DNA from 3 places in the Sanguibacter sp. TS_SC_8 genome. Region 1 is predicted to be linked to each of the others. Evidence: riboswitches for the same ligand, from Rfam matches in the RefSeq annotation. Region 1 holds a riboswitch; each other region holds the start of a gene.

Region 1 (5,657 bases):
CGTCGAGCTCACCGGCAGCTTCAAGGTCCCGATGGGGTGCCGGTCCTTCCTGCAGGGCTGGCAGGACGCGGAGGGCAACGACATCTCCGAGGGGCGGATGAACCTCGGGGTGGTGACCCTCAACCTGCCGCGGATCGCGCTCGAGGCGCGCGGGAGCAAGGAGACGTTCTGGAGCATCCTCGACGAACGGCTCAGCACCACCCGTGACGCGCTGCTCTACCGGATCGAGCGGTGCGCGGAGGCGACCGCGACGAACGCGCCGATCCTCTACATCTTCGGTGCCTTCGGGCAGCGTCTGGCGCCCACCGACCCGGTGAACACCCTCTTCAAGGACGGCCGCGCGACGGTCTCCCTCGGCTACATCGGCCTCTACGAGGTCGCGGCGGCCTTCTACGGCGGGGCCTGGGAGAACGACCCCGAGGCCAAGGAGTTCACCCTGGACATCCTCCGCGAGCTGCAGCGCAGCGCAGCGGCCTGGACGCGTGAGCACCACTACCAGTTCTCCGTCTACGCGACGCCGAGCGAGTCCCTCACCGATCGCTTCTGCCGGCTCGACAAGGCGAAGTTCGGGTCGGTCCCCGACATCACCGACAAGGACTACTACACGAACTCCTTCCACTATGACGTGCGCAAGAGCCCCACCCCCTTCGAGAAGCTCGAGTTCGAGAAGGACTACCCCCAGCACTCCTCCGGTGGATTCATCCACTACTGCGAGTACCCGATCCTCCAGCAGAACCCGGCCGCCCTCGGCGCGGTGTGGGACTTCGCCTACGACCGGGTGGGCTACCTGGGCACGAACACCCCGATCGACCGGTGCTACGAGTGCGGGTACAGCGGCGACTTCGACGCGACAGCTCGCGGTTTCGAGTGCCCCGAGTGCGGCAACGCCAACCCGGCGACCTGCGACGTGGTCAAGCGGACCTGCGGGTACCTGGGCAACCCCCAGGCGCGCCCCATGGTGCACGGGCGCCACAGCGAGATCGCCTCCCGGGTCAAGCACATGCCGGGCGCCGTGGGAACTCTCGCAGGCGGGGACCCCGTGCCCGACGCCGGCAGCCCGGCCGCCAGCACCGGCGTCGGGCAGGCAGGCCGTGCCTGACCCCCGTCCGGGGCAGTGGCTCTCGGAGAAGCTGAGCCAGCACCACGTCGCCGACTACAAGCCCGACGTCTTCGTCGACGGCGAAGGGGTGCGGTGCAGCCTCTACGTGAGCGGGTGCCCCTTCGCCTGCGTGGGCTGCTTCAACGAGGCGCTCTGGAGCTTCCGGTACGGCCAGCCCTACACCCGTGAGCTCGAGGACCGGATCATCGCGGACCTGTCCAAGGACTACGTCCAGGGGCTCACGCTGCTCGGGGGGGAGCCGTTCCTCAACACCGAGGTGTGCCTCGCGCTCGTCACGCGGGTCCGAGCCGAGCTCGGCGACACCAAGGACGTGTGGTCCTGGACCGGGTACACCTTCGAGGAGCTCCTGCTCGAGAGCCCTGACAAGCTCACCCTGCTCAACCAGGTCGACGTCCTCGTGGACGGCCGGTTCGAGCTGTCCCAGCGCGACCTCAGCCTGCAGTTCCGGGGCAGCCGCAACCAGCGGGTGCTCGACGTCCAGCGCTCGTTGAGCGCGGGCGCGGCGGTCGGGTGGGCGAAGAGCCTGGACGCCGAGCGGACCTACGAGCAGATCGAGAGGCGCGCCCTGATCTAGGTGCCGGGCGGGTCTGCGGGCCGCCCTGGGAGGGGAGCCTTGGGTAGGAAGTACGGTGGCGAGACAGAGTTGAGTGGAATACGCTCAAGTTTGAGGATGTTGGCGACAGTAGATCAGCTCGACATCAGCCAGACATCGGCTCGCACGTCAGACGGAGGACCCATGGATCTCAACCTCACCACTCTCGCCCAGGAAGCGCTCGCCGGGGCCATCCAGAGCGCGACCGCCGCAGGCAACCCCCAGGTGGAGCCGGTCCACCTGCTCGACGCGCTGCTGCTCCAGCAGTCCGGCACCACGCCCGGGCTGCTCAAGGAGGCCGGGGTCGACGCCCAGGCCGTCGGCGCCGCGACGCGCCGCGCCCTCGTGGCGCTGCCCACGGTCTCCGGCTCCGCCGTCGCGCAGCCCACGCTCTCCTCGGCGATGTCCGCGGTGCTGCAGCGCGCCCGCAAGGAGCAGGCCGACCTCGAGGACGACTACATCTCGACCGAACACCTGCTGCTCGGCCTCGCCGCCGCGCCGTCCCCGGCCGCCGACCTCCTCAAGAGCGCCGGCGCGACCCGCGACAAGCTCGCCGCCGCGGTCCCCGTCGTGCGCGGAGGCAAGCGGGTGACCAGCGCCAACCCGGAAGGCACCTACGAGGCGCTGGGCAAGTACGGCGTCGACCTCACCGAGGCAGCCCGCGAGGGCAAGCTCGACCCGGTCATCGGGCGTGACTCCGAGATCCGCCGGGTGGTCCAGGTGCTCAGCCGCCGGACCAAGAACAACCCCGTGCTCATCGGTGACCCCGGTGTCGGCAAGACCGCCGTCGTGGAGGGACTCGCCCAGCGGATCGTCGCCGGCGACGTCCCCGACTCCCTCAAGGGCAAGCGCCTCATCTCCCTCGACCTGGCGGCCATGGTCGCCGGCGCGAAGTACCGCGGGGAGTTCGAGGAACGCCTCAAGGCGGTCCTGGAGGAGATCAAGGGGTCCGACGGCGAGATCGTCACGTTCATCGACGAACTGCACACGGTCGTCGGCGCCGGCGCGGGCGGCGAGGGCGCGATGGACGCGGGCAACATGCTCAAGCCCATGCTCGCCCGCGGCGAGCTGCGCCTGGTCGGCGCGACCACGCTCGACGAGTACCGCCAGCACATCGAGAAGGACCCCGCGCTCGAGCGCCGGTTCCAGCAGGTATTTGTGGGCGAACCGTCCGTGGAAGACACGGTCGCGATCCTGCGCGGGCTGAAGTCCCGCTACGAGGCGCACCACCGGGTGACCATCTCCGACGCCGCGCTCGTCGCGGCCGCCTCCCTCTCCGACCGCTACATCACCGGCCGCAAGCTCCCCGACAAGGCGATCGACCTCGTCGACGAGGCGGCCTCACGGCTGCGGATGGAGATGGACTCCTCCCCGGTCGAGATCGACGTGCTCCAGCGCGCCGTGACGCGCCTGGAGATGGAGGAGCTCGCGCTGGAGAAGTCCGACGACGAGGCCTCCCGCGCGCGCCTGGGCGCGCTGAGGGCCAACCTCGCCGACCGCAAGGAGGAGCTCGTCGCGCTCAACGCCCGCTGGGCCGCCGAGAAGGGCGGCTTCAACCGGGTGGGAGAGCTGCGCGAGAAGCTCGCCGACCTCGACACCCGCGCCGCACGCGCCGAGCGGGACGCGGACCTGGAGACGGCGTCGCGCATCCGGTACGGGGAGATCCCGGCCCTGGAGCGCGAGCTGGCCGACGCCGAGCGTGCCGAGATCTCCGAGAGCACCGAGAGCTCCGCCGACCGTCCCGCCCCGCTGGTGGGCGACAAGGTCGACGCCGACGAGATCGCCGAGGTCGTCTCCGCCTGGACCGGGATCCCGGCCGGGCGGATGCTCCAGGGCGAGAGCGAGAAGCTGCTGTCCATGGAGAAGGTCATCGGCGAGCGGCTGATCGGGCAGAAGGCCGCCGTGGCGACCGTGGCCGACGCCGTCCGCCGGGCGCGGGCCGGGGTCTCCGACCCCAACCGGCCCACCGGCTCCTTCCTCTTCCTGGGCCCCACCGGCGTCGGCAAGACCGAGCTGGCCAAGGCGCTCGCGGACTTCCTGTTCGACGACGAGCGCGCCATGGTGCGCATCGACATGTCCGAGTACTCCGAGAAGCACTCGGTGGCCCGCCTCGTCGGGGCGCCCCCGGGCTACGTCGGCTACGAGGAGGGCGGCCAGCTCACCGAGGCGGTGCGACGTCGCCCCTACTCCGTCGTGCTCTTCGACGAGGTGGAGAAGGCCCACCCGGAGGTCTTCGACATCCTGCTCCAGGTGCTCGACGACGGCCGCCTCACCGACGGCCAGGGCCGCACGGTCGACTTCCGCAACGTCATCCTCGTGCTGACCTCCAACCTTGGCTCCCAGTACCTCGTCGACCCGCTGCTCGACGCGGGCGCCAAGCGCGCCTCGGTCATGCAGGCGGTGCGGGAGGCGTTCAAGCCGGAGTTCCTCAACCGGCTCGACGACGTGGTCCTCTTCGACCCCCTCGACCTGGACGAGCTCGGCTACATCGTCGACATCCAGGTGACCGAGCTCGGGCGCCGGCTGACCGACCGCCGGCTCGAGCTCGAGGTCACCGACGCAGCCCGGGAGTGGCTGGCGATCGAGGGCTTCGACCCGGCGTACGGGGCGCGCCCGCTGCGCCGCCTGGTCCAGCGCGAGATCGGGGACCGGCTCGCCCGCAAGATCCTCGCGGGAGAGATCGCCGACGGCGACCACGTCGTGGTCGACCGCCCGGTGGACGGAGCCGACGGCGTAGACGCAGGTCAAGGTCTTGTGCTGGAGGTCCGTGGCTGACTCTTCGACGTGTGGTGGTGTGAGGTACTGTGCCTGCACAACCACATACCCACGGGAGTTCGCAGCAGCGAACTGAGAGGGCGGCTCACGCGCCGCCGACCGTTTGAACCTGTTCGGATCATGCCGACGTAGGGAGACGCTCGATGAGCAGCAGTGCTGTGCGCAGATCAGTGACGACCGGACCCATCACCGGGTCCACGAAGATCTACACCCCGGTCGCCGGGGCTCCCGGGCTCCGGGTCCCCGGCCGCCGGGTGCACCTCACCAACGGCGAGCACCTCGACCTCTACGACACCTCCGGGCCCTACACCGACTCCGCTCCCGGTGCGCTGCCCATCGACGTGGCCGCCGGTCTGGCGCCGGTGCGCAGCAGCTGGCGACGCCCGGACCCGGTCCAGGGCGCCGCCACCCAGCTGGCCTGGGCGCGGGCCGGCGTGGTCACCGACGAGATGCGCTTCGTCGCAGCCCGCGAAGGGGTCCCGGTGGAGCTCGTGCTCGACGAGGTGGCCCGCGGACGGGCGGTGATCCCCGCCAACCGCAACCACCCCGAGTCCGAGCCGATGATCATCGGCAAGGCCTTCGGGGTGAAGATCAACGCCAACATCGGCAACTCCGCGGTGACCTCCTCGATCGAGGAGGAGGTGGAGAAGATGGTCTGGGCGGCCCGCTGGGGAGCTGACACCTTGATGGACCTGTCCACCGGGAAGGACATCCACGAGACCCGGGAGTGGATCCTGCGGAACTCCCCGATCCCGGTCGGGACCGTCCCGATCTACCAGGCGCTCGAGAAGGTCAAGGGGGACCCGACCCTCCTCACCTGGGAGGTGTACCGGGACACCGTGATCGAGCAGTGCGAGCAGGGCGTCGACTACATGACGGTGCACGCCGGGGTGCTGCTGCGGTACATCCCGCTGACTGCGGCCCGGGTGACCGGGATCGTCTCGCGCGGCGGGGCGATCATGGCTGCCTGGTGCCTGGCCCGCCACGAGGAGTCGTTCCTCTACACCCACTTCGCCGAGCTGTGCGAGATCCTGCGACGCTATGACGTGACCTTCTCCCTCGGGGACGGGCTGCGCCCGGGGTCCATCGCCGACGCCAACGACGCCGCCCAGTTCGCCGAGCTGGCGACGCTGGGGGAGCTCACCAAGGTCGCCAAGTCCTACGGCGTGC
Region 2 (5,657 bases), 1.3 Mb from region 1:
GGTCGGTGAAGGGACGTTCACCCCGACATCGGCCTCGCAGGCCACCGATGGCTTCTCGATCGGAGCCGGAGACCTCACGGTCGACCTCACCGATCTTCCCCTGACCAGCAGCGAGACCATCACCGTCCCGGTCAACATGGGCCTCGGCGACCTCACCGTCATCCTCCCCGAGGACACCGCAGCCTCGGCCGAGGTCCGGCTGGGAGCCGGGAACGCCACGTGGCGGGTCGCCGGCGACGAGGTCAGCCACGGTGGTGTGGGCAACGGCACCACCGACTTCGAGACCTCCGACGTCCGTGACGGCGCCACCCCGCAGATCCACCTGGACATCCAGGCCGGTGCGGGCGACATTCTCATCAAGGAGGAGTCATGACCGATTCGACAGAGCGCCCCGAGACCGGGGACTTCCCGACGGAGAAGTTCCCGACGGAGAGGTTCCAGACGGAGAGCTTCCCGACGGAGCCGTCCCCCACAGATCAACCCACGAACCAGCCCACGACCGGGCAGTCCCCCACGGACCAGGCTCCCGCCGCCGCACCGCGTCCACCGGTCCGGATGAGCACCGTCGTGTGGGGCCTGATCATCGTCGTGATCGGCGGCGGAATCCTCGCCAGGGCGCTCGGGGCCGAGTTCGACAACGAGCTCGCACTCATCGTCCTGCTCTGCGTCGGGGGGGTGGCCCTGGTGGTCACCTCGATCGTCTCGGCGGTGCGCAAGAAGTAGCAGTGCGCACGAAGGAGCAGTGCCCACGAAGCAGTCCCGGACACCCCAGGGACCACGCAGGCCGGGTGGGACCTCACGGTCCCACCCGGCCTGCGTCGTTACGAGCTCGCGGTCGCTACTTGCTCGTGCCGTTCTCGCCCGAGCCCTCGACCGGGGGAACCCGGTCGGCCGGTGAGGCCCACCCGGACGGTCGCTCGTCCGTGCGGGGTGCGTCGGTCGGCGCTCCGGACGTGGCCGGCTGCGTGGACGACGTCGTCGGGCTGGTGGGTGCTGCGCCGTCCTGCGTGGCGCTGTTGGCTGAGGACGAACCGACGATCGGCGTCCTGGCCGTGGTCGTCTCGGGGCGCTCGCCCGCAGGCGACGGGGACGAGGTCGGGGCGGAGCGCTCGGAGCGGCTGCGCCGGACCGGTTCGTCGGACACGGCAGCTGAGGGCTGAGCGGAAGAGAGCGGAGCGGCAGAGGTCTGAGGGGCGGAGGACTGAGCAGTGGAGTCCGACGTCACAGCCGGCGTCACGACGGGTGCAGCGGCAGCGACAGGAGTGGTGGTCGCGGCAGCGGCCGGCGGTGACTGGTGACGTGGTCCGGCCGAGGTCGCCGAGTCAGGGGCGAGCGCGTGCGCGCCGGGCGACCCGGTGGTCTCCACCACGACGGGCGGTCCTCCGGCGATGCGGCGCAGTGCCCAGCCTACGAGGATGAACAGCAGACCCAGTCCCATCACGAGAGCCGCGACGCCGAAGGACACGACCGAGGTGAAGAGCGAGGCACGCAGGAACGAGGCGTTCATGACCGTCTCACGCCGCGGGTCGTCCTGCTCCAGCTCGGCGTAGGTCATGCCGTCGCTCGACTCCAGCGCGTGCTTGTTGATGACCTCGGCCTGGGCATAGGCGGAGAACGGGTCGTTGACGTGACGGCCGGCGAGGAAGGACGCGTCGTCGGAGACTGTGATGCCTTCCTGGGAGAGCTTGTCCGAGACCGCCCACCACGTCACGCCACCGGCGAGGATCATCAGGACCCCTGCGATGAGCGTGATCATCCCGACGACGCTGACGCCCTTGCTCTGCCTGATCGTGACCTTGCTCGACATCTGATCTCCTAGACCTTGAAAGTGCTCGATGGCCGACCCCGTCGAGGTCGCCGCCGCTGGTGACTCTTCGACACACCGTAGCGAACGGGGGCGAGGTTCGCGCCCTCGTACCAGCCCGCGTCCCCCTCGCCCGCACCCGGATGCAGGACGGCGGGGCAGGTCCGCAGACCTGCCCCGCCGTCGGGCGTCGATCAGAGAGCGTGAGCTCTCACTCCCACTCGATCGTGCCCGGCGGCTTGCTCGTCACGTCGAGGACGACGCGGTTGACGTCTTTGACCTCGTTGGTGATCCGGGTGGAGATCGTCGCGAGGACGTCGTAGGGCAACCGGGTCCAGTCCGCGGTCATCGCGTCCTCGGAGGAGACGGGACGCAGCACGATCGGGTGGCCGTAGGTCCGCCCGTCACCCTGCACGCCGACCGAGCGCACGTCGGCGAGCAGCACCACGGGGCACTGCCAGATCTCGCGGTCCAGGCCGGCCTTGGTGAGCTCGTCGCGGGCGATGAGGTCCGCTGCGCGCAGGATGTCCAGGCGTTCGGCGGTCACCTCGCCGACGATGCGGATACCGAGCCCGGGGCCCGGGAACGGCTGACGCCACACGATGACCTCAGGCACGCCGAGCTCGAGGCCGACGGCCCGGACCTCGTCCTTGAACAGTGCGCGCAGCGGCTCGATGAGGGAGAACGCGAGGTCGTCGGGGAGCCCACCGACGTTGTGGTGGCTCTTGATGTTGGCCGCACCCTCACCACCGCCGGACTCGACGACGTCGGGGTAGAGGGTCCCCTGGACGAGGAACTTCACCTCTTCGCCGTGCTCGCCGGCTTCCTCGACGACCTCACGGGCGGCGATCTCGAAGACGCGGATGAACTCGCGGCCGATGATCTTGCGCTTCGTCTCGGGGTCGGACACCCCGGCGAGCGCGTCGAGGAAGCGCTGGCGCGCGTCGACGACCTTGAGCTGGACGCCGGTCGCCGCGACGAAGTCCTCCTCGACCTGGGTCGCCTCGCCCTCGCGGAGCAGACCGTGGTCGACGAAGACGCAGGTGAGCTGGTCACCGATGGCCTTCTGCACAAGTGCAGCGGCCACCGAGGAGTCGACCCCGCCGGACAGCCCGCAGATCACCCGGGCGTCACCGACCTGGGCGCGGATGAGCTCGACCTGGTCGGCGATGAGGTTGCTCGGCGTCCAGTCCGGAGCCAGGCCCGCGCCGACGTAGAGGAAGTTCTCGAGCGCCTGCTGACCGAGCGGGGAGTGCCGGACCTCGGGGTGCCACTGCACGCCGTACAGCCGGCGCTCGGTGTTCTCGAAGGCCGCGACCGGAGAGCCAGCCGAGGTCGCCAGGACCTGGAAGCCCTCGGGTGCGGAGTGCACGGCGTCGCCGTGGCTCATCCACGTGGTCTGCTGCTCGGGCGAGCCGTGCAGCAGGGCACCGGCCTCGCAGATGTCGACCGACGTGCCGCCGTACTCGGACAGCCCCGTCTGGGCGACGGTCCCGCCGAGGGCCTTGGCCATCGCCTGGAAGCCGTAGCAGATGCCGAAGACCGGCACCCCGGCCTCGAAGAGGGCGGGGTCGACGAAGGGCGCGCCGTGGGCGTAGACCGAGGACGGTCCGCCGGAGAGGATGATCGCCGCCGGGTTCTTCGCGAGCATCTGCTCGACGGAGAAGGTGTGCGGGACGATCTCGGAGTAGACCTTCGCCTCGCGGACTCGGCGTGCGATCAGTTGCGCGTACTGCGCGCCGAAGTCAACAACGAGGACCGGGCGCGGCAAAGTGGGTGGGGTGTGCGTCACGGACCCAGGATAGTCGCCCCGCGCGGCTGGTCGTTCAGCCGTTCACCGCCGGTCTCCGCCGAGTCACCGCCGAGTCGCCGCCGAGCGGCCCCAGGGCCGCGCGCAGCGCCCGCGCCGCCGCCTCCGGGTCCCGCGCCTGCGTGATCGCCCGCACGACGACGACCCGCTCGGCCCCCGCGGCGACGACGTCGGCCACCGTGTCCAGGTCGATGCCACCGATCGCGAACCAGGGGGCGACGACCTCTGTGGCTTCGGTGTCGCTGCCGGTCAGGACACGGCCCGACGCCGCGGCGTCGGCCATGGCACGCACCGCACCGGTCCCGACCGGCGCCCGCCCCGGCTTGGTGGGCGTCCCCCACACCGGCCCGACGCAGACGTAGTCGACGTCGGGGTCGGCGAGCGCCGCAGCGCCCTGCCCACCACCCCCCGACGAGCGGCCCAGGATCACCTCGGGGCCGAGCAGCGAGCGCGAGAAGGCCGGCGGCAGGTCCCGCTGACCGGTGTGGAGCACGTCCGCGCCGGCGGCGAGCGCGAGGTCAGCCCGGTCGTTGACCGCGAGCAGCGCCCCGTGCTCGCGGGTGACCGCACGGGCGAGCGCCAGGTACTCGAGCTCGTCGACGACGTCGAGGGTCCGGTCCCGCAGCTGCACGACGTCCACGCCACCGCTCAGCGCCGCATGGAGAAAGGTGACGAAGTCGCGCGGCCCGCCACGGTCCGTGCGAGCATCGGTGCACAGGTACAGCCGCACCTGCGCCATTCGGGATCGGCGCTGGCCGTTGGCACCATTCACGGTCAATGTCATGGTCCGTGAGTGTACTGTGGCTCGTGCACGGGAGCCCCGCACAGGCGGGGCTGAGAGGGCATCACGCCGACCGTCGAACCTGCTCTGGGTCATTCCAGCGAAGGGAGCACCGTGACATGCGCGCACCCACAGGAGCGTCAGCACCGCCACCACAGTCGCCACCAGCACCGTCGCCACCAGCACCGTCGCCACCAGCACCGTCGCCCCAGTTCTCGTCCTCACCCACGGCGCTGACCACGAGCGACGTCCTCATCATCGGCGTCGGGATCATCGGGGCCGCGCTGGCCTGGCAGGCGCTGCGCGCCGGCCTGAGCGTCACCTGCCTCGACCCCTCCCCCGGCGCGGGCTCGACCTTCGCCGCGGCCGGCATGCTCGCCCCGGTGGCCGAGGCGGCCTTCGGGGAGGACGCCCTCACCGCGCTGTGCGTCGCCTCGGCCGCACTGTGGCCGGCCTTCGCCGCCGAGCTGTCCGACGCCGCCGGCATGGAGCTCGGCTTCGAGACGAGCGGGACGCTCACCGTCGGCTACGACCAGGCCGACGCCGCGCAGCTGGACCGCCTGCACTCCCTGCACACCCGCCTCGGTCTGCGCTCGGAGCCGATCACCGTCGCCGAGGCCCGCGAGCGTGAACCGTTCCTCGGACCGCGGCTGTCCTGCGCACTGTGGGTCGAGGGCGACCACCACGTCGACCCGCGGTCCGTGCACCGCGCGCTGCTCGCGGTGCTGATCGCCGATCCTCGCGTCAGGCTCGTGCGGTCGAGCGCCGCCGAGCTCCTGCTCGGCGGCGACGGACGGGTGATCGGTGCCACCGATGCCCACGGCGGGGTGCACCATGCCGGGACGGTGGCGCTGGCCGCCGGGACGTCGTCGGGCAGGCTGGTGACCCCGTTGGCGCAGGTGCACCTGCCGGTCCGGCACGTGGCCGGCCAGACCCTCCGGCTGCGCACCTCCAACGGATTCGACCTGGCGCATGTGGTGCGCGGGACGGTCCAGATGCGGCCGATCTACATCGTGCCCCGGGCCGGCGGGGACGTCGTGGTCGGTGCCACGAGTGAGGAGGGCCCCGCGGAGGACCTGGCCAGCGCGGGCGGTGTCTTCGCGCTGCTGCGCGACGCCCGGGCGCTCGTGCCCGGCATCGACGAGCTGTCCTTCCTCGAGGTGACCAACCGCGGCCGGCCCGGCACCCCGGACAACCTGCCGCTGATCGGGGAGACCGGTGTGCCCGGTCTGCTCGCCGCGACCGGGCACTTCCGCAACGGG
Region 3 (5,657 bases), 560 kb from region 1:
TGGACCCGCAGGTGTGCGCCCGCGTCAGCGATGCTCGCGAGCACGGCAGCGCGGAGCCCCGAGGCGTCCAACCGCATCGCCGCAGCGCTGAGCGTCACGTCCTGGACCAGCCCGCGGTGGTCCACGAGCGCGGTGACCTCGCCCCCGCGAGAATGCCCCGACCCGCGCAGCTCGGCGATCTCCACGGCCGCGCGGCGCGCCCGTGCGGCGTGCCGGTGGGCGGTCGCCAGAGCGTCCTGGACCTGGTCCGCGAGATCTTCCTCGGTCACGCCCCCACCCTCCGCCTGCATGAATTCCGCACCAGAGAGTACCCAATGTCGGCCGGGAAAAAGATGGGGAGAAGTCCCCCGCGAGGTGGGACGTGGTGCGCAGCGGAGAGCGCCCCCACCAGACCCGCGCTGCGGCGGTCCGGTGGGGGCGCTCTGGTGGCGCGGGCGGTCAGGCCTTGCGGTCAGCCATCCGGTTCGCGACCCGCGCGGTCCCGCGCGCGGCGAGGACCCGGGTGAGGGCCGCCGTCGCGCCGGTGACTGCGGCGAAGGTGACGATGCTGACCATCGTGGCGTCGTCGTCGTCCACGGATGCCGGGTTGTGTCCGGTGGCCTTGGTCCACAGGGCTGTGACGGCCCTCTGAGCCAGCCACCCGGCGCCGACCGACACGACGAGCGCTGCGAACTTGACGGACATCGACTGGTCCTGTGCCACGGTTCCTCCGAAGGTTTGATCACTGTCTTCCCTGATCACCTAACGCTAGTCGGCACAGCGCGGCCCCGCACACCACCCAGCGGAGGTAAACTCGTCGAGAACGACAGGGGAGCGCGATTCAGCGCTGAGAGTGCGGACTACCGCAGACCCTCGAACCTGATCCGGTTAGCACCGGTGTAGGGAGTCGGGAATCTCGCCACGCCCAGCGTGGTACCCCTTCTGTGGCGAACAGTCCAGGAGGACGCAGCACGATGAACACCATCCATGCACGACGCCGTTTCACCCGTCTCACCGCCACCGCCCTCGCGGGCGGGCTGGCTCTCACCCTCGGCGCCTGCGCCGAAGACCCCGACGCGGCCAAAGCGGACGGGTCGGACGGGGCGCCCACGACGCTCGACGTCGTCGTCCACGACTCCTTCTCCATCAGCGACGAGGCCAAGGCGGCCTTCGAGCAGGAGAGCGGGCTCACCCTCAACCTCATCACGACCGGGGACGGCGGGGCGCTCGCCAACAAGCTCGTGCTCACGACCGACGCACCGCTCGGAGACGTCGCCTTCGGGATCGACAACTCCTTCGCCTCCCGCGCCGTCGACGCAGGTGTCTTCACGCCCTACACCTCCCCGGCGCTGCCCGACTCCGCGAGCGACCTCCTCGTCGACGAAGGGTCACTCACCCCGATCGACTACGGCGACGTCTGCCTGAACATCGACACCGCATGGTTCGCCGACAACGGCGTGACCGTGCCCGCGACCCTGGCAGACCTCACGACGCCGGCCTACAAGGACCTCACGGTCGTGACCAACCCGGCCACCTCGAGCCCGGGGCTGTCCTTCCTCTTCGCCACCATCGGGGAGTTCGGCGAAGACGGGTACCTCGATTACTGGACCCAGCTCACCGACAACGGCCTCAAGGTCGTCGAAGGCTGGGAGGACGCGTACTACACCGACTTCACCGGTGGCGGAGGGGAGGGCGCCCGACCGATCGTGCTGTCCTACGCCTCCTCCCCGGCGTTCACGGTGAGCGAGGACGGGGCCTCCACCACGACGGCGGCGCTGCTGGGGACGTGCTTCCGGCAGGTGGAGTACGCGGGGGTGCTGGCCAACGGGTCGAACCCGGACGGTGCGCAGGAGTTCATCGACTTCCTGCTGGGGGAGACGTTCCAGGCTGAGGTGCCGGGGGCGATGTACATGTACCCGGTGAACCCGGATGTGGCGGTGCCGGCTGAGTGGGCTTCGTTCGCGCCGGTGCCTGAGGCGCCTATTGCGGTGGATGCTGCCTTGATCTCTGAGAACCGGGACTCGTGGATCAAGGACTGGACTGCTTCGGTGATTGGGTAGCTTGTGGGTTTGCCTGTGGTTGGGGTCGGGCGGGAGGAGGCGGGGCGCCCGTCCTGCCCGGGCGCTCCTTCGTCGCGCCTTGACGCCCACCACACCGGGACGGGCGCCCCGCCTCCTCCCTTCGTAGAAGGCTCACCTCGGGGGAGTGGGGAGTGGGCTGGGGTGGGCTCGCCTGCGGCATCGCTTACGGGGGGCTCGGCTTCGCCGTCGCGTACGGGCTCGGCTTCGCCATCGCGTACCTGGGGGCGGGTCGTTGCCTGGGCGGTTGCCGTTGCGGTGCCGGTCGCCTTCCTCGCGATGTTCTTCGTGTGGCCGGTGTCTTCGCTGGTGGGGCGCGGGTTCTGGGTGGACGGGACGCTCGATCTGAGCGGGTTTGCTGAGGTGTTCTCGGAGCGGCGGACGTGGCGGATCGTGGGGTTGACGGTGGGGCAGGGGGTGCTGGGGACGGTGCTGTCTGTGGGGTTGGGGGTGCCGGGGGCCTATGTGCTGTACCGGTGCTCGTTCCGGGGGCAGGGGGTGGTTCGGGCGCTGGTGACGGTGCCGTTCGTGCTGCCGACCGTGGTCGTGGGGGTGGCGTTTCGGGCGCTGCTGAGCGAGTCGGGGCCGCTGGGGTGGCTCGGGTGGGACGGGACGTTCGCGGCGATCATCGCGGCGCTCGTCTTCTTCAACTACTCCGTCGTGGTGCGCACGGTCGGGGGGCTGTGGGAGCACCTGGACCCGCGGGCCGAGCAGGCCGCCCGGGCGCTCGGTGCCTCACCGGCCCGGGCGTTCCGGACGGTGACCCTGCCGGCGCTCGCCCCGGCGATCGCCTCCGCCGCGGCCGTGGTGTTCCTCTTCTGTGCGACGGCCTTCGGGGTGGTCCTCGTCCTGGGCGGGCAGCGGTACGGGACGATCGAGACCGAGATCTGGATGCAGACCGTGCAGTTCCTCGACCTGCGCACCGCCGCGGTGCTCTCCGTCGCCCAGCTCGTCATCGTCTCGATCGCACTGTGGGTGGCCTCCCGGGCGCGCTCGCGCCGCGAGCACGCGCTCAACCTCTCCGCGACCACCCGGTCCACCCACCCGCTGCGGCTGCGCGGACCCCGTGGTCGCCTCGGCGCCGACGCGCTGCCGACCGCGGTGACCGTCGTCGTGGTGGGGGTGCTGCTCGTCTGGCCGCTGGCCAACCTCGTCGCGAAGTCGCTGCGCACGCCGTCGGGCTGGGGGCTGGGGAACTACGCGGCGCTCGGGACCACCGGAGGCCGGAACGCGCTCACCGTGACCGTGTGGGAAGCGGCGGCCACGTCGCTGCGGACCGCGGCCGGGGCGACCGCGATCGCGCTCGTCGTCGGCGGCCTCGTCGCGCTCGTGGTGAGCCGGCGCCCGCGCGCACCGCGCGCCCGCCGCGCGATCTCGGCCATGGACTCCGTCTTCATGCTGCCGCTCGGGGTGTCCGCGGTGACCGTCGGGTTCGGCTTCCTCATCACCTTGGACAAGCCGCTCGGGCTGGACATCGACCTGCGCACCTCCGGGCTGCTCGTGCCGATCGCGCAGGCGGTTGTCGCGACGCCGCTCGTGGTCCGCACGGTGCTGCCGGTGCTGCGCGCCATCGACCCGCGCCAGCGCGAGGCCGCCGCCACCCTCGGCGCGCCGCCCAGGAAGGTGCTCGCCACGGTCGACTGGCCGATCGCCGCCCGCTCCCTCGGCCTGGCCATCGGCTTCGCCTTCGCCGTCTCCCTCGGGGAGTTCGGCGCGACGTCCTTCCTCGCCCGCCCCGAGACCGCGACCCTGCCGATCGTCATCTTCCGCCTCATCGGCCGTCCGGGCGCCGAGAACTACGGCATGGCGCTCGCGGCCTCGGTCGTCCTCGCCCTCATCACCGCGACCGTCATGCTCCTCGCGGAGCGGCTGCGCGGAGAACGAACAGGAGAGTTCTGATGGTTGCCATCGATCACGTCGCCGCAGTTCCCGGCGCAGGCTCCTCGCTGCCCGACGCCGGTGCCCGCCCCGCGCAGGACGCGGCGGCTGGGCAGGACCGCGGGCAAGAACGTGTCGCCGGGCTGCGGATCGACGACGTCGTGGTGACCTACCCGGCCACGCAGACCCGCCGCCGCGAGTCGGCCGGGGCCGTGACAGCGGTCGACCACGTCACCCTCACCATCGCGCCCGGGGAGGTCGTGGCGCTGCTCGGGCCGTCCGGGTGCGGCAAGTCGAGTCTGCTGCGCGCCGTCGCCGGCCTCGAGCCGGTGGCCGGCGGGCGGGTGCTGTGGGACGGCGCCGACGTCGGGCACGTGCCGGTGCACCTGCGCGGCTTCGGCCTGATGTTCCAGGACGGTCAGCTCTTCGCCCACCGCAACGTCGCCGGCAACGTCGAGTACGGGCTGCGTATGCACGGCGTGCCCAAGGCAGCCCGGCGCGCCCGCGTGGCCGAGCTGCTCGACGTCGTCGGGCTCCCGGGGAGCGAGGACCGGTCGGTAGCGACCATGTCGGGTGGGGAGCGGCAACGGGTCGCGCTCGCGCGGGCGCTGGCCCCGCAGCCGCAGCTGCTGCTCCTCGACGAGCCGCTCTCGGCCCTCGACCGTGCGCTGCGCGAGCGCCTTGCGGGTGACCTGCGCGCCGCGCTCGTCGCCACCGGGACGACGGCGCTGTTCGTCACGCACGACCACGACGAGGCGTTCACGGTCGCCGACCGGGTCGCCGTCATGTCTGGGGGGCGGCTGCTGCAGGTCGACGAACCGTCCCGGCTGTGGGCCGCCCCGGCGAGCCGTGAGGTCGCGGAGTTCCTCGGGTACCAGGCGTTCATCCCGGCCGACGGCGGGTGGCTCGCCATCGGGCCGCAGGGGCTGGTCGCGTCGGTCGACGAGGCGGGCGGCGACGCCGGCGCGGGAGGCGAGAGTGCGCCGTCGGGCAGGAGCGCCGGGGCGGATTCGATACCTGCCGGAGCGGACGATGCGGCGCCCGTCCGCGACTTCACCGGGGTCGTGGTGAGCTCGGCCTTCCGCCGCGGGTACACCGAGGTGGTCGTCGACGCCGACCTGGGCGACGGCGTCCAGCGCTGCGTCGCGGTCGCCCACGCCCCGGCCCCGTGGACGCCGGGAACCCCGGTGAGGCTGGCCGTCGCCGAGCAGACGCCGGTCTTCGTCCCCGCCCATCCCGCCGCCCCAGCCCGCTGAGTGCTGGAAGATACGGCGACACGCCCGGCGTGTCGCCGTAAGACCCAGCACTCAGCGGGGGGATGGGGGTGGGTGCTAGGGGCGCGTCTGGTGGGCCTTGTGGGCGGCCCAGGCGCCGGTCGACCAGAGGGCCCACACCACGAGCAGCGGCTGGAAGAGCAGCCGGACGGCGCGCGCCCGGTCGGAGTCGAGGCCGAAGGCGTCGGTGTGTGTCACGAGCTGGGAGATGTTGCCGGGGAAGATCGCCACGAAGAACGCCGCGACGAGCCAACCGACCTGGACCCGCCGCCCCGGGAGCACGAGCAGCGCACCACCGAGGGAGATCTCCATGACCCCCGAGACGAGGACCACGGTGTCCGCGTTGATCGGGACCCAACGGGGCACCTGAGCCAGGAACTCCGTGCGGGCGACCGTCAGGTGGGTGATCCCGGCGAAGACGAGGAAGGCGCCGAGCGCGAGCCGCCCG

The links. Region 1 has a riboswitch for thiamine pyrophosphate ahead of thiC (phosphomethylpyrimidine synthase ThiC). Riboswitches for the same ligand answer to the same signal wherever they lie in the genome.
Region 2: another riboswitch for thiamine pyrophosphate. It lies ahead of thiO (glycine oxidase ThiO); the one in region 1 lies ahead of thiC (phosphomethylpyrimidine synthase ThiC).
Region 3: another riboswitch for thiamine pyrophosphate. It lies ahead of ACWA15_RS01440 (thiamine ABC transporter substrate-binding protein); the one in region 1 lies ahead of thiC (phosphomethylpyrimidine synthase ThiC).

What each region holds. Positions count from the first base shown of each region.
Region 1 covers NZ_CM143955.1:3,868,130-3,873,786, reverse strand. Annotated here, with positions in the region: gene nrdD (anaerobic ribonucleoside-triphosphate reductase) at 1-1,099, shown strand, start outside; gene nrdG (anaerobic ribonucleoside-triphosphate reductase activating protein) at 1,092-1,694, shown strand; gene clpB (ATP-dependent chaperone ClpB) at 1,857-4,487, shown strand; TPP riboswitch at 4,529-4,641, shown strand; gene thiC (phosphomethylpyrimidine synthase ThiC) at 4,631-5,657, shown strand, end outside.
Region 2 covers NZ_CM143955.1:1,034,617-1,040,273, reverse strand. Annotated here, with positions in the region: gene ACWA15_RS04625 (PspC domain-containing protein) at 1-373, shown strand, start outside; gene ACWA15_RS04620 (hypothetical protein) at 370-723, shown strand; gene ACWA15_RS04615 (hypothetical protein) at 839-1,807, opposite strand; gene guaA (glutamine-hydrolyzing GMP synthase) at 2,016-3,596, opposite strand; gene thiE (thiamine phosphate synthase) at 3,631-4,398, opposite strand; TPP riboswitch at 4,416-4,521, shown strand; gene thiO (glycine oxidase ThiO) at 4,515-5,657, shown strand, end outside.
Region 3 covers NZ_CM143955.1:328,661-334,317, forward strand. Annotated here, with positions in the region: gene ACWA15_RS01430 (YbaB/EbfC family nucleoid-associated protein) at 1-269, opposite strand, end outside; gene ACWA15_RS01435 (DUF4235 domain-containing protein) at 439-702, opposite strand; TPP riboswitch at 798-902, shown strand; gene ACWA15_RS01440 (thiamine ABC transporter substrate-binding protein) at 954-2,039, shown strand; gene ACWA15_RS01445 (ABC transporter permease) at 2,337-3,956, shown strand; gene ACWA15_RS01450 (ABC transporter ATP-binding protein) at 3,956-5,191, shown strand; gene ACWA15_RS01455 (DoxX family protein) at 5,267-5,657, opposite strand, start outside.